2 regions of the Methylosinus sp. shoA genome follow, and region 1 is predicted to be linked to the other one. Evidence: riboswitches for the same ligand, from Rfam matches in the RefSeq annotation. Region 1 holds a riboswitch; the other holds the start of a gene.

What was found. Region 1 has a riboswitch for cobalamin ahead of AC6IW9_RS07705 (ribonucleoside-diphosphate reductase subunit alpha). Riboswitches for the same ligand answer to the same signal wherever they lie in the genome.
Region 2: linked by a shared signal. The riboswitch ahead of AC6IW9_RS07050 (TonB-dependent receptor plug domain-containing protein) and the one ahead of AC6IW9_RS07705 (ribonucleoside-diphosphate reductase subunit alpha) in region 1 are both predicted to bind cobalamin.

The regions. Positions count from the first base shown of each region.
Region 1 covers NZ_AP046091.1:1,712,611-1,719,847, reverse strand. The annotation lists gene AC6IW9_RS07715 (hypothetical protein) at 1-110, opposite strand, end outside; gene AC6IW9_RS07710 (TonB-dependent receptor plug domain-containing protein) at 244-2,283, opposite strand; cobalamin riboswitch at 2,414-2,621, opposite strand; cobalamin riboswitch at 2,723-2,922, shown strand; gene AC6IW9_RS07705 (ribonucleoside-diphosphate reductase subunit alpha) at 3,023-4,927, shown strand; gene AC6IW9_RS07700 (ribonucleotide-diphosphate reductase subunit beta) at 4,918-6,033, shown strand; partial or broken gene AC6IW9_RS07695 (hypothetical protein) at 6,178-6,432, shown strand; partial or broken gene istB (IS21-like element helper ATPase IstB) at 6,605-7,237, opposite strand, start outside.
Region 2 covers NZ_AP046091.1:1,545,646-1,552,882, reverse strand. The annotation lists gene AC6IW9_RS07050 (TonB-dependent receptor plug domain-containing protein) at 1-1,636, opposite strand, end outside; cobalamin riboswitch at 1,741-1,942, opposite strand; partial or broken gene AC6IW9_RS07045 (transposase family protein) at 2,070-2,258, shown strand; gene AC6IW9_RS07040 (Tn3 family transposase) at 2,233-2,577, opposite strand; partial or broken gene AC6IW9_RS07035 (PHP domain-containing protein) at 2,774-3,378, shown strand; gene AC6IW9_RS07030 (hypothetical protein) at 3,623-3,871, opposite strand; partial or broken gene AC6IW9_RS07025 (ABC transporter ATP-binding protein) at 3,871-4,370, opposite strand; gene AC6IW9_RS07020 (TonB-dependent receptor) at 4,970-7,102, shown strand; gene AC6IW9_RS07015 (ABC transporter substrate-binding protein) at 7,158-7,237, shown strand, end outside.

The DNA.
Region 1 (7,237 bases):
GCGAAAGCCGCGAAGGGCGCCGCGCAGGCGAGAGCGCCGCTGAGCAGCGCCGCGCTCGCGACCAGCAGCGCGATCCAAAGGGCTCGTGCGTGAATTCGGTAGAGCATCATTCGTCTCCTTTGTTGGTCGATCGATACGATGAAGTCAAATCGGAGCCGGCTCGACTCTCTGTCGGCGGCGGGTCGAAGGACGGCTCGCGCGCCGCCGATGCGCAAAGGCGAATAGCGGAGCGACGCGCTCCACTCACCATGTGAGCTTCACGCCGCCATAGACCGCCCGCGCCGTCGTTCCATAATTATTGGTTTCCTCATAGCGTGTATCGCCGATATTCTCGATGCGGGCGAAAACCGAGAAAAGGTCGTCGAACTTATAGCTGCCGAACAGATCCACTCTCGCATAGGACGCGAGCGAGACGCGCTTGGAATAGACCCAGTCGGTGGCGGGAACCGCGCCGGTCGCGACCACGCGCGCCTCGAGCTCGAGCTTCGGGATGCCGGTGTAGATGACGGAGACCGATCCCTTGTCGCGCGGCCGCAGCGTGAGCGTCTGATCCTTGGCGCGGTCGATCGCGGCGAGATGCGTGTAGGACCCGCGCACGCGCCATTCGTCCGGGACGATCACCGCCTCGCCCGAAAATTCGACGCCTTTCATCTCCGCGCGTCCGACATTGTAATAGCAGCCGCCGAAAGCGGCGATCTGAACCGCCGTGCAGCCCGACGAAACCCCATAGCCGATGAGATTCTGATATCGGCTGTCGAACAAGCTGACCGACAGCAGCGCCCGCCCCGAGAACAGCTTCTGATCGACGCCGACGTCGAATCCCGTGCTCCGCTCCGGCAACAGCTTCGGGTCGCCATATTGGCTGAACCGCTGGAAGAGCGACGCCACGCGCGCGCCCGTTCCCGCCGTCGCCCGGAATTTCGTGCCGGTCTCCTCGAGACGGTAGGCGGCGGTCGCGCGCCATGTCGCGAAGGTGCTGTTGTTGTCGACCGCGTCGATGCGGCCGCTCGTGGTGAAGTCGAATCGGTCCAGCACCGTGAACTGATGTTGCGCGAATCCCGAATGCGTCGTCTGCGCCGCATCCGTCGGCGTGAATGTTCCGAGAGGCGCCGGGTCCTGCGAGGTGTGCAGCGACTCGGTCTCGTTCCGCGCGCCGAAGCTGACGAGCCCGAACTCTTCGAGCTTCAAATCGCCCTGATATTCGAGCCCGCGCCGGCCGCCGCGATAGCCGAGCCGGCAGTCGAAGGAGTTCCAGGACAAGTCGTAGCAGGATTCCGTCACCCAGACGTCTCTGTTCGTGACATTGCGGAACAGGGTGAGCCGGTTGTGCAAACGATGGTCGAACAGATCAAGATCGGCGCGCAGATAGCCTTGAGCGAATGACGCGTGCTGATGATTGTTCGGACTGTAGACGTTCGTCGGGTCAAACGCGCTCGGATTGTCGAAGCGGATCGATGCGTCATGCCCGTTGAACGCGCCTTCGACGGAGAAGTCGTTGGAAAAGCGATAGCCGAGGCGAGCGCTCGCGCCGCCGCGATTGGTGGGGTCGCCGGCCGGCAGAGGCGGCAGAGAGGTCACGCGATCCGCCATCGTCAGCGGCCGCGCGATGCGATAGCCGTAGCGGGGAAAGCCGTCGGTGTGCAGCGCGTCGATGGCGAAGGCGTAGGACAAATCGCCCTCCCCGCCCGAAACCGCGGCGCGCGTATGGGCCGTTCCGTAGGTTCCGCCTTCCGCGAGCACGGAGCCGCGCGGCTTGCCTGCGCCTTTGCGGGTGATGAGGTTGATCACGCCGCCCATCGCGTCCGAGCCGTAGAGAGCCGATTGCGGGCCGCGCAGAACCTCGATCCGCTCGAGGTCGAGAATTGCAAAGCCGCCGAGATCGGCCTCGCCGCCGCCGCTCGAAGGATCGCCGATGCGGACGCCGTCGATCAGCAGCAGCGTCTGGCTCGGCGTGGAGCCGCGCAGGACGACATTGTACTGCGCGCCTGGTCCCCCGAAGCCGTAGATATCGAGACCCGGAACGCCGCGCAGGACGTCGGTCAATCCGAGCGAGCCGCGCTTCTCGATTTCGGCGGGCGTCACGACCGACACGGAGGCGGCCGTGCGCGTGGCCGGCTCCTCGACGCGGTCGGGCGTCACGACCGTGCCCACTTCGATTTCCGGCAGAACCTCCTGCCCCTGCGTTGGGGACGTAAGAGCGGCGAGGACGAAGGCGGAGAAAATGGTGGACGCGCGCAGGACGTGCGCGACCGAGCCGTCGATGACGGCTCGCGAGACTTGCATGTGCATGAGTTCGAGACCAGCAGCAGACGTGGACCGTCACTGCGAAAGGTCTCCACCCGTGCGCACGCGCACGAGGCGCGCATGTCAGCGGGTTTCGGCCGCCTCGGTGCACCCCGCCCGACGCCTTCGCGCGTGACCACGAATGATGGCAGGTCTCCTGGCTCGCGGGTCGTCGCCTCGGACGGCCTTCCCAAGGTCGCATGGAACCCCAGTGGCTTCGTTCGTCCTCGGCTCGCCGCTCACAGTTGCGGGGGCAGCCGCGGCATTGCGCGCCCGGAAGCGCGCGCACCGCATTCACTTTTCATCCCTTAAAGGGAACCATCGCCGATCATGTAACCGTCGAACGCAGAATCAGTCAAGCCCGCGACAGATCGCTCGAGACAGATCGCTCGAAGCAATATTGTTCAGCCAGCTATTGACAGCTGCATCGAACCGACCCCAACATATAGATGTTCTCGGTCTCTGGATTCGTTTCCAGAGCTAAGAGGGAATTCGGTGAGCCGAAAGGCGAATCCGAAGCTGCCCCCGCAACTGTGAGCGGTGAGCGCGATCAAAGACGCCACTGGCGCGAATGCGCTGGGAAGGCTGATCGCGCCGCGACCCGCGAGCCAGGAGACCTGCCGCGAACATTTTCGTCCACGGGCGGGGCGTCCGGAGGTCGCTGGCGGTCCTGCGCTCTATATCGCACGGACGATGCTCGCTGCTTCCTGCGTCCGTCCTCACGCGAGCGGGGCATCGCATGACGCAGGCGGCGTTCGATTTCGACAAGCACGGCCATCTCGTAAAGATATTTCCGACGCGACAGAGCGCGCACATTCGCGCCTTGCATTCCCCGCCGCCGCAACCCTTGGCCAAGCCGCCGACGCCCGGCGATCTTCGGCTCGACCATTCGCGCGACGCTCTTCTGACGCCCTTCGGCAAGGCGACGCTCGACGATCGCTATCTGCTTCCGGGCGAGAGCTATCAGGATATGTTCGCCCGCGTCTCTTGCGCCTATGCGGATGACGCAGCCCATGCGCAGCGCCTCTACGACACCATGTCGCGTCTCTGGTTCATGCCGTCGACGCCGATTCTCTCCAATGGCGGCACGACGCGCGGCCTGCCGATCTCCTGCTTTCTCAACTCGGTTCCAGATTCGCTGGAAGGCATCGTCGCGATCTGGAACGAGAATGTCGCTCTCGCCTCTAACGGTGGCGGCATCGGCACCTATTGGGGGCGCGTGAGGTCCATCGGCGAAAAGGTGAGAGGCAATGGCGAGACGTCCGGCATCGTTCCGTTCATTCACGTCATGGACGGCCTGACGCTGGCGATCAGCCAGGGGTCGCTGAGAAGAGGCTCCGCGGCCGTCTATCTCGACATTCATCACCCCGAAATCGAGGAGTTTCTGGAAATCCGAAAGCCGACCGGCGACTTCAACCGCAAAGGCCTCAATCTGCATCATGGCGTCAATGTCACCGACGCCTTCATGGAGGCCGTCGCCGCCGGAGCGCCCTTCGCGCTCAGGAGCCCGAAGACCGGCGAGACGGTCAGGTCGGTCGACGCGCGGCAATTATGGCAGCGCATCCTCGAGACGCGCATCCAGACCGGCGAGCCCTACCTGCTGTTCATCGACCAGGTGAACCGGGCCCTGCCGAAGCATCAGCGCGATCTGGGCCTGCGCGTCTCCACGTCGAACCTCTGCAGCGAGATCACTCTTCCGACCGGCGAGGACCATCGCGGCGAAGAGCGCACGGCCGTCTGCTGCCTCGCCTCCCTCAATCTCGAAACCTGGGATCAATGGGAGAGCGACCCGAGGTTCGTCGAAGACGTGCTGCGAATGCTCGACAATGTGCTGACCGCTTTTGCCGACGGCGCGCCCGACACGCTCGCGCGGGCGCGCTATTCGGTCCTGCGCGAACGTTCCGTCGGGCTCGGGGTGATGGGTTTCCACTCCTTTCTTCAGGCGCGCGGAATTCCGTTCGAGAGCGTCGCCGCCAAATCCTGGAACAAGGCGATCTTCCGAAAGATACGCGTCGAAGCCGACGCCGCCTCGGTCCTCCTCGCGGAAGAGCGCGGGGCCTGCCTGGACGCCGCCGAGCGGGACATGCGGGCGCGGTTCAGCCACAAGCTGTCGATCGCGCCGACCGCTTCGATCAGCATCATCTGCGGCGGAACGAGCGCCTGCATCGAGCCGGTCCCAGCCAACATCTATACGCACAAGACGCTCTCCGGCGCCTTCAGCGTCCGCAATCCCCATCTCGAGCGCCTGATCGAAGCGAAGGGACTCGACAAGGAAGCGACATGGCGCTCGATCCTCGAACAGGAAGGATCCGTGCAGCATCTCGACGCGCTGAGCGATGCGGAGAAAGCCGTCTTCCGCACGGCCTTCGAGATCGACCAGAGATGGATCATAGAGCTCGCCGCCGATCGCGCCCCGTTTATTTGCCAGAGCCAGTCGATCAATCTCTATCTGCCTGCCGACATCGACAAATGGGACCTGCACATGCTGCATTGGAAGGCGTGGGAGCTCGGCCTCAAGAGCCTCTATTATTGTCGCTCGAAGTCCTTGAGCCGCGCCGGATTCGCCGGCCGCATCGAGAATGCCGCCTCCGCCGGACATTCCGCTCCTCGCCGCGACTACGAGGAGTGCCTCTCATGCCAGTGATCGAGCTCTCGGGCCTCTCGCTCGCCGACGCCGATCCGCGCTCGCTCATCGGCTCGGGGCGCGTCGGCCTGCTGACGGCGACCGGCTCCTACGACGTCGAGCGCTACCCTTGGGCCTATGATTTCTGGAAGCGCCAGCAGCAGACCCATTGGATGGGCGAGGAAGTGCCGCTCGGCGCCGATATCAAGGATTGGGCGTCGGAACGCGTCAGCGACGCCGAACGGTCATTGCTCACGCAGATATTCCGCTTCTTCACGCAATCGGACGTGGAGGTCGGCGACAACTACCTGAAGCGTTACATTCCTCTGTTCCAGCCGCTCGAAATCCAGATGATGATGGCGGCGTTCTCCAATATGGAGACCGTGCACATCGACGCCTATGCGCTCCTGTTGAAGACGCTCGGAATGCCGAAGACCGAATTCGCCGCTTTTCGCGACTATGCCGAAATGCGCGCGAAAGCCGATTACATGCACACATTCGGAGTCGACACGGTCGCGGATGTGGCGCGCACGCTCGCCATGTTCGGCGCCTTCACGGAAGGCATGGCGCTCTTCGCCAGCTTCGCCATGCTCCTCAACTTCCCGCGCCATGGCAAAATGAACGGCATGGGCCAGATCGTCACCTGGTCGGTGCGGGACGAGAGCCTGCATTGCGAAGGAATCATTCGGCTCTTCCATGAATGGAGCCACGAAACCGGAGCAGTGACCCGCGCCGTGCGCGACGATATCCTCGATGTCGCCCGCACCATGGTCGGGCTCGAGGAGCGCTTCATCGATCTCGCTTTCGCTCTGGGCGACGTCGAAGGCATGAACGCGGACGACATCAAGAAATATGTGCGCTTCATCGCCGACTGGCGGCTGGCGCAATTGAAATTGCCCGGGCTCTTCGGATTTTTTTCCGGCGACGAAGAGCAAAGGCAGATCGAGCCGCATCCTCTGCCTTGGATCACGGAAATTCTCAACGGCGTCGAGCACGCCAATTTCTTCGAGCAGCGGTCGACCGAATATTCGAAAGGCGCCACGCGAGGAAGCTGGGAAGGACCGGATGGCGTCTGGGCCGCGTTCGATCGGGTCGAACGATCGGCGATACGTCGGCTGACCAGATAGCGTAACGCCATTGGCGCAGTCGCCCTATACAGCAACGAGGATGCGACAGAGACGCACCTCGGTGGTCGTCATCGCTCATGTCGCTCGGACAGAGCGCTTCCATAAACCGCTGTCGCCCCGAAGGCGCGTAAAGGACAAAGTCGGATGACATCGCTCGACAGTTTCAAATCCCTGGAGACGCTAGAGGTCGAAGACGACGCCTATCACTATTTCTCGCTGAAGGCCGCCGAGGCCAATGGGATCGAGGGCGTCTCGCGCCTGCCCTATTCGCTGCGCGTGCTGCTCGAGAATCTGCTGCGCAACGAGGACGGGCGCTCCGTCACCAAGGAGCATATCGAAGGCTTCTCGAAATGGCTCGCCGAGAAGGGCAAGGCGGGGCGCGAGATCGCCTTCCGCCCGGTGTGCGGCTGATGCAGGATTGTCAAACGCCATCGAAACGGGACCCCGCATTTGCATCCAAAAGGGACCCCTTTCGAGTGTGCGCTTTCCGCGGTTGTCGGCGTGACGGAGGGCGGGCGTAGCCCGACCGCAGTTACGCCGACAACCGCGGCGGCTCGACCGGATGACCGCCTCAGGCCCGGTTCTTGAAACGCCAGCTTTCGTTGCCGGTCTCGACGATGTCACAGTGATGGGTGAGGCGGTCGAGCAGCGCCGTCGTCATCTTGGCGTGGCCGAAGACGCTCGGCCATTCGCCGAAAGCGAGATTGGTCGTGACGATCACCGAGCTGCGCTCGTAGAGCCGGCTGACGAGATGGAACAGCAATTGTCCGCCCGCTTGCGCGAAGGGCAGATAGCCGAGCTCGTCGAGAATGACGAAGTCCATTCTCGTGAGATAGTCGGCCATGCGACCTTGACGTCCGGCACGTGTTTCCGCCTCCAGCCGATTGACGAGGTCGACGGTGTTGAAGAAGCGGCCACGCAAGCCGACGCGGATGCAGCATCGCGCGATGGCTATGGCGAGATGAGTCTTGCCGGTGCCGGTTCCGCCGACGAGCACGATGTTGCGCTGATGAGCGACGAAGACGCCGCCGGCGAGATCGCGAACCAGCATCTCATTGACGTCGGCGGCTTCGAAGTCGAAGTCGTCGATGTCCTTGGCCAGAGGAAGCTTGGCGATCGTCATCTGATATTTGATCGAGCGCGCTTGCTTTTCGGCGATTTCCGCCTTCAGCAGGCTCCCGACGATCTGCGGCGGCTCGTGTTG
Region 2 (7,237 bases), 170 kb from region 1:
CGCCCGAAAATTCGACGCCGCGGGTCCGCGCCCGGCCGACATTGAAATAGCAGCCGAAGACTTGCGTCGCCGTGCAGGTCGGCGACGAGCCATATTCGATGAGCTCGCGGAAGTCGTTCTCGAACAGGCTCACCGAGGCGAACAGGCGATCGCCGAACAGGGTCTGATCGAAGCCGAAGTCATAGCCGAGGCTCGTTTCCGGCTTCAGGCGCGGGTCGCCATATTGGCTGAAGCGCTGATAGAGCGAGGCGATGCGCGCGCCCGTTCCGGCGCTGGCCTTGAGCTTCGTCCCTGTCTCCTCGACACGATAGGCGGCGGTCGCGCGCCACGTGCCGAAAGTGTGATTGGCCTCGACGGCGTCGATGCGGCCGCCATAGGAGAGATCGAAGCGGTCGAACACGGTGAGCTTGTGCTGGGCGAAGCCGGAATGGGTCGTCTGCGCGGCGTCGATCGGCGTGAAGCTTCCCGCCGGCGCCGGTTCTTGCGACGTGTGGACCGCCTCCGTCTCCTCGCGGGCGCCGAAGGTGAGGAGGCCAAAGGAATCGAGCGTCAGATCGCCCTGATATTCGAGCCCGCGGCGCTCGCCGCGCGATCCGGTCCGGCAGTCGAAGGAGGCGAAGCTCGCATCGAAGCAGGCGTTCGGCTGCCAGACGTCGCGGTCGATCACATTGCCGAACAGGACCAGCCGATTATGGAGCCTGCGGTCGATGAGATCGGCGTCGATGCGCACATAGCCCTGGCCGAAGGACGAATGGGAATGATTTTCGCGGTCGAACACGTCGGCCGGCGAGAAGGCGAAAGGATTGTCGAAGCGGATCGCACTATCGTAGCCGATGAAGGCGGCCTCGACCGAGAGTTCCTCCGAAATGCGATAGCCGAGCCTCGCGCTGGCGCCGCCCTTGTTGGTCGGATCGTCGGACGGCAGGGGCGGCGGCGGCGTCACCCCGTCGCCGATGGTGAGCGGCCGCGTGATGCGATAGCCGAAGCGCGGATGTCCGTCGACATGCAGCGCATCGATCGCGAAGGCGTACCAAAGCTGTCCCTCGCTTCCCGAAAGGCTCGCGCGGGTATGGATCGTTCCATAGGAGCCGCCTTCGAAGAGGACGGACCCTTTCGGCGCGCCCTCGCCCTTGCGTGTGATGATGTCGATGACGCCGCCCATGGCGTTCGAGCCGTAGAGCGACGATTGCGGTCCGCGCAGCACCTCGATGCGTTCGATGTCGGTGGCGACGAGGGCGCCGAAATCGACCGAGCCGTCGGTCGAGGACGGATCGCCGATGCGCACGCCGTCGATGAGCACGAGGGTCTGGCCGGGCGTTGCGCCGCGCAGATAGACGAAGCTCTGCGTTCCGACGCCGCCGGATGAATAGAGGTCGAGCCCGGGCGTCCCGCGCAGAGCCTCGACGAGACCGGTTCCGGCGCGCTTCTCGATCTCCTTGGCCGAGACGACAGTGATGGCGGAGGCGGCGCGCGACGCCGGCTCTTCGACGCGATCAGCGGAGACGACGGTCGCGGCGCCGATCTCGACGGTCGGCAGCGCCTCCTGCGCGGCGGCGAGAACGGGAAGAAACGCAAAGAGAGAAGCAGAAAAGAGCGGCGCGCCGAGACACGCGGACCGCGCGGAATGGAAAGACATGGACGAAACGCTCGCAGCGTGACGTGGGCCGTCACTGCGAAGGTCTCGACCCGTCCATCGAACGGGTCTCGGCCGCATCGGTGCACCCCGCCCGACGCTCTCGCGCGTGACCACGAATGATGGCAGGTCTCCTGGCTCGCGGGTCCTCGCCGCTCTGACCGCCTTCCCGGAACGCTTGCTCCAGTGGCTTTCGGTCTTCGGCTATCCGCTCACAGTTGCGGGGGCAGCCGCGGAATCGCGCCGCCGCCGACGCTCACCGCATTCCCATTCGATCCCTCACGGGGAACCATCGACGATAAGTCATAGGCGAGACTGCGCGCGAGTCAAGCTCGAGGCGAGGCCGGGCCGGGGCGATCGGGTGAAGAAGTAGGTGACAGATCGCTTTCGTGCTGAATCAGTCGACCTCCTGTGGTTCGGGCAGGAGGTCAAGTCGATGGACGAGAGCGGGTCGGATTGCGCGGCTTTGGCCGAGACGACGGTGTTTCTGCACTATTTCAACGACATGCCGGACGAACGGCGGCCCGGCAAGGTGATGTATCCGCTCGACGAGATCTTGCTCTTGTCCCTGCTCGCCGTGCTGGCCGGGGCGGAGGCCTTCACCGACATCGCGCGCTTCGGCGAGAAGAAGCTCGACCTTTTGCGTCGCTTCCGCCCCTCCGCCAATGGCATGCCGGCGCGTGAATCGCATCGACAAGACAGGCGAGCGCCGCCTGATAGGTTTCGTCCCGCACATGCCATTCGGCGGTCCAGAGCAGCTTGGAATGCGTGGAGACGGTGGAGCTGCGCGCCATCCGTGCGAGGCCGAGATTGGTGGCGTCGGCGAGCAAGGCGGTCATCAGCGCGAGAATGTCCTCCGGCGGCGCGCCGCTGCGCAGATGGAGAAAGCGCTCTGAGAAGCCCGTCCATCCGTGCACCTCCGCAAGGAGATCGATGATGCGCATCCGGTCGAGCCGCCGCTGTTGTCGGCATGACTGCGGTCGGGCTACGCCCGCCCTCCGTCACGCCGACAACGGCGGAAACCGCGCGCTCGAAAGGGGTATGCAAATGCGGGGTCCCGTTTCGATGGCGTTTGACAGACTTGCCCGATGATGTGGTGCGGACACTGCGCCAGACTCACGCTGATCGAGAAGCTGAACTTATTTCCTAACGGTGCATTCGATCGTGCGCTTCGCCCGCTCGAAGGACATTCTCTGCCAGGGCCGCGGCTCCGCGGCGAACTCGGCTTTCTGCTACGTGTTGGGCATCACCTCGATCGATTCGGCGAGGAATGATTTGCTGTTCGAGCGCTTCGTCAGCGAGGAACGTTGCCAGCCGCCCGACATCGACGTCGATTTCGAACATGAAAAGCGGGAGGTGGTGATGCAGTGGATCTTCAAGCAATATGGCCGTGACCACGCTGCCCTCTGCTCGACTGTCATTCGCTACCGCACCAAGGGCGCGATCCGCGACGTGGGCAAGGCGCTCGGCCTCACCGAGGACCTGATCAAGATGCTGTCCTCTCAGGTCTGGGGATGGTCGGACGATGGCGTCGAGGACAAGCATGTCGAGGCGCTGAACCTCAATCTCTCCGATCGACGGCTGCGCCTGACGCTCGATCTCGCCCGTCAGCTCATGGGCGCGCCGCGCCATCTCAGCCAGCATCCCGGCGGTTCGTGCTGACGCACGATCGGCTCGATGAGCTCGCGCCGATCGAGCCCGCAGCCATGGTCGATCGGCAAGTGATCGAATGGGACAAGGACGACGATCGTTTTGCGCCACAGGGGTTGAAACCGGACGCTTTTTGCGCGCGATGCCAGTTCGAGATGGAGTCGTAACATGTCCTGCGCGGGCGCATTCCGGCTGTTCGCGTCTCGGCGATACGACAGACGAGAGTGCGCATATCGATCCAAATTTTTGATCATGGCGACGGGTGGGCAGACGGCGATTCATTGTCCATCGAGCGCTGCCGTCGGCGGTTGTGGTGGCCCTTCGCTCGGCCGCCGCGTTTCAGAGCGCGGCATTGTACGCCCGATCGGCTTCGACGGCGCGACGCGGCATCAGAACAGGAGCGATCGTCTCGAGCTCTTTGCCTTCATGCTCGAAGGCGAGCCGCTTCAGCGGCGCGCGATAGAGCGATCCCAGATTCTGCTCGGAAAGAATATCGCGCGCCGAGCCGCAGAGATAGTCTCCGGCGCCTCGCATCAGCAGCGCATCGTCGGCCACCGCCAGCGCGTGATGGGGATGATGCGTGGTCATCACAATCCGTCCTCGCGCGCGAGCGAAGCGATGCGCTCTAGGACGAGAGCTTGGTTCTCGAGGTCGAGCGCCGACGTCGGTTCGTCCAATATGAGAATGTCGGCCTCCGCCACGAGCGCCCGCGCGAAGATCACGAGCTGGCGCTGGCCGCCCGAGAGCTCGTGAAACGGCCGTGCGGCGTGATGAGCCATTCCGAAGCGATCGAGCGCGGCCGGCGCGGCCTCTTCGTCGGCGCGCGAGGGTTGCGAGAACAGACCGATCTTTCGCGCGCGGCCCATCAGCGCCATAACCCCACTTCGAACAGTTACGGGACGAAAGCGACCCGACCGCTCACGACGAGGCTTCCTTTGCAAGGCTTCAGAGCTCCGACGAGCAGATACAGTAAGGTTGTCTTGCCGCGCCCATTGGGGCCGAGGAGAGCGAAGACGCTCCCGCGCGAGATCCTCGCCTCGCAGTGACGCAGCACCCAGAGGTTCTGGCCGATAGAAGTAGCCGGCATCTGACATCGATACCGCCATTTCTGATATTTTCTTCATGCAGCGCTCCTCTGTCTGGCCGATACGCCACGAAATACATTTACGCCTTTAGCATGATGAAGACCAGACCTTCCTGCTCGCAGGGCGACATCCTGCTCGGGCGCGCGGGAAGCTCCTTATGATAGCAGGCCGGAGCCAACGGCAACCTATAGTTATATAGTTGTTAAAACGTGCAAAATTACGCCCGCCTGCCTGCCGTCGAGGCAAGCTCGTCCTGCCTTCGAGGTGGAGGCCTGATTCTCTGCACATGCTACATGCGGCCATGCGTCAAATATACGCTATATATATCACAAACATATTGATAATGTCTGGTCAGAACGACCGCGCGACCGCCTCCCTCGTCGCCGCCGGCCGGAGAAGGAGAGCCGTGATCATGTCCTATCGCCGCATACGCCGTCCCGCTTCCGCGAAGGGCTCGACGAAAACCCTCGCAGGCGCGTCTCTTTCCAGCCTCATCCTGTCGACGGGGTTCGCGATAGCGGAGCCCCCCGCGCGCCTACCCGACATCGATGTGGCGTCGCAGAGCGACGGAGGGGAGAAAAAAGAGCGTCGCGCCGAGGCCATGGGCAAAAGATCGATCGACACGCCGAACACAACGACGCGTTTCGATTCGGCCGCGATCACCGCCGTCGGCGGCGCCGGCCAGACCAATCTCTATCGCTCGATTGACCAGCAACCGTCGATCCATGTGGAATCCGCCGCGGCTTTCGGAATCGGCGAAAGCGAGACAAATATAAATTCCCGCGGCAAGTTCAGCCGCCATTTCGGCCGCACCGTGGAAGGATTGGCGATCACCAGCCGCGACGCCGCCAACGATATTCTCGATCTCGAGGACGTCGACCACATCGACGTCTATCGCGGCGCCGTGCCGACCGACAAAGCGGTCGGCTTCTTCAACACCTCCGGCAGCATGGATATCGTCATCCGCCGACCTTCGGACCTGCCGGGATTTCAGGTCAATCAGACCGTCGGAAACTACAGCCTGCTGCGCACCTATGCGCGCGCCGACACCGGTCTTCTTCCCGGCGGCGCCAAGGCGTTTGTTTCCGGCTCCTGGACGACCGTGAACAAATGGCGGGGCAGCGGCGAAACCGAGCGCGGCAATTTCGAGCTCGGAGCGACCGTGCCGCTCGGCGACATCGGCAAGGCCGAGATCTTCTACATCCACAAGGATCTCGATCAGGATCGATATCGCCCACTCAATTACGCGCAAGCGATGGACCTGCGCAACAATTACAGGCTCGACTATTATGGCCTCCTCACCGGGAATGCGCGCGCGGATTATCAATATTACGATTACAACACCCAGCGATTGATCGACAATCGTCTCTTCGGCAACATCGTCTTCGATGTCGGCAATAAGGCGCATTTCACGCTGAAGCCATTCTATTCGGTGGAAAGCGGCTACGGCCTCACCGGTTCGGCGAGCGCTTTGTCGAAACTCGGCGGAAGCGCGGGAATCGTCCGGCAATATCGCGACTCCACGATCTTCGGGACCGTCGCGGAATATGACGACAAATTCGGCGATGTCGCATGGAAGTTCGGCTATTGGTTCTATGAGCGCGACGCCAAAGCCATGCCGATCAGCGCGGCGAAGGGTTATAGCCTGAACGCGGCGGGTCAGATGCAGTTCGCCGGATGGACCGCGCTCGGCAAATTCGCCGACGGCGTCAACACCGTATTCAACTCGCCCTACGCCATGATCGAGACGCATATCGGCGACGCCACCGTCACGGCCGGTCTGCGCTACCTGAATTACTACTACGGCAGCGCTTTGTTCTATAATACGAGCGGCCTGCCGGACGTCGATTATGTCAGCATCTTCGGCTTTGCGACTCCAGATCCCTATGCATCGACCTCGTCGCGAACGTTCACCGGATGGCTCCCCAATTTCGGCGTGCTCCTTCCCTTGTCGAAAGAAGTGACAGCGAGCCTGTCCTATGGACGTAATTATGCGCGGCCGGAATTCGGTTCGCAAACCTTTCTCAACAACGAAGCGAAATTCGTCGCGGCAGGCGTGACGATGGATCGCCTCGCGCAGAGGCTGAACATCGAGACCTCCGACAATATCGACGTCGGCCTGCGCTACAAGGACGACGCGCTCACAGTCGACGGGACGCTGTATTACGCGCATTTCCAAAACCGTCAGGTGCAGGCCGTAGATCCCACCGTCGGCCTCGCCTATAATATGAACGCCGCGCAGGCGACGAGCTATGGAGCCGAGGTCTCGGGCGATTGGCGGATTACGCCGGAGATCGACGTCTTCGCATCGGCGTCGTACAATCGTTTCGTCTTCGACGACGACATCCAGACCGCGACGAGTGTCACGCTGCGATCGAAAGGCAAGCAGGTCCAGGATGCGCCCATGTTCCAGGGCAATCTCGGAGCGAATGTCCGGCTGTTCGGCTTCAACATCACGCCCGTGATGCACTTGCTCGGACAGCGCTACGCCGACGTCCTGCATACACAACCCATTCCCGGCTACAGCGTCGTCGATTTGACGGTCGCCTATCCGCTGAAGGATCTCCCCTATGTGAAGGACGCGTCCTTGTCGCTCAACATCCAGAATCTGTTCAACACGAAATATATCGGCGTGATCAGCTACAGCGACATCACGATCGACGGCAGCAGCGCGGCGACCTTCTATCAGGGCGCGCCGTTCAGCGTCGCTGTCACTCTCTCCGCCAAAATGTGACGAAGCGAGCGGGACGATGATGTCGTCGACGCATAGGAGCCGCTGCGTGGTGCGAATGTTCGGAGGGGCTCTCTGGATCGGAGCGGCTCTCGCCGCCCCGATCGCTCACGCCCTCGAGCGATCGGTCGAGGATGC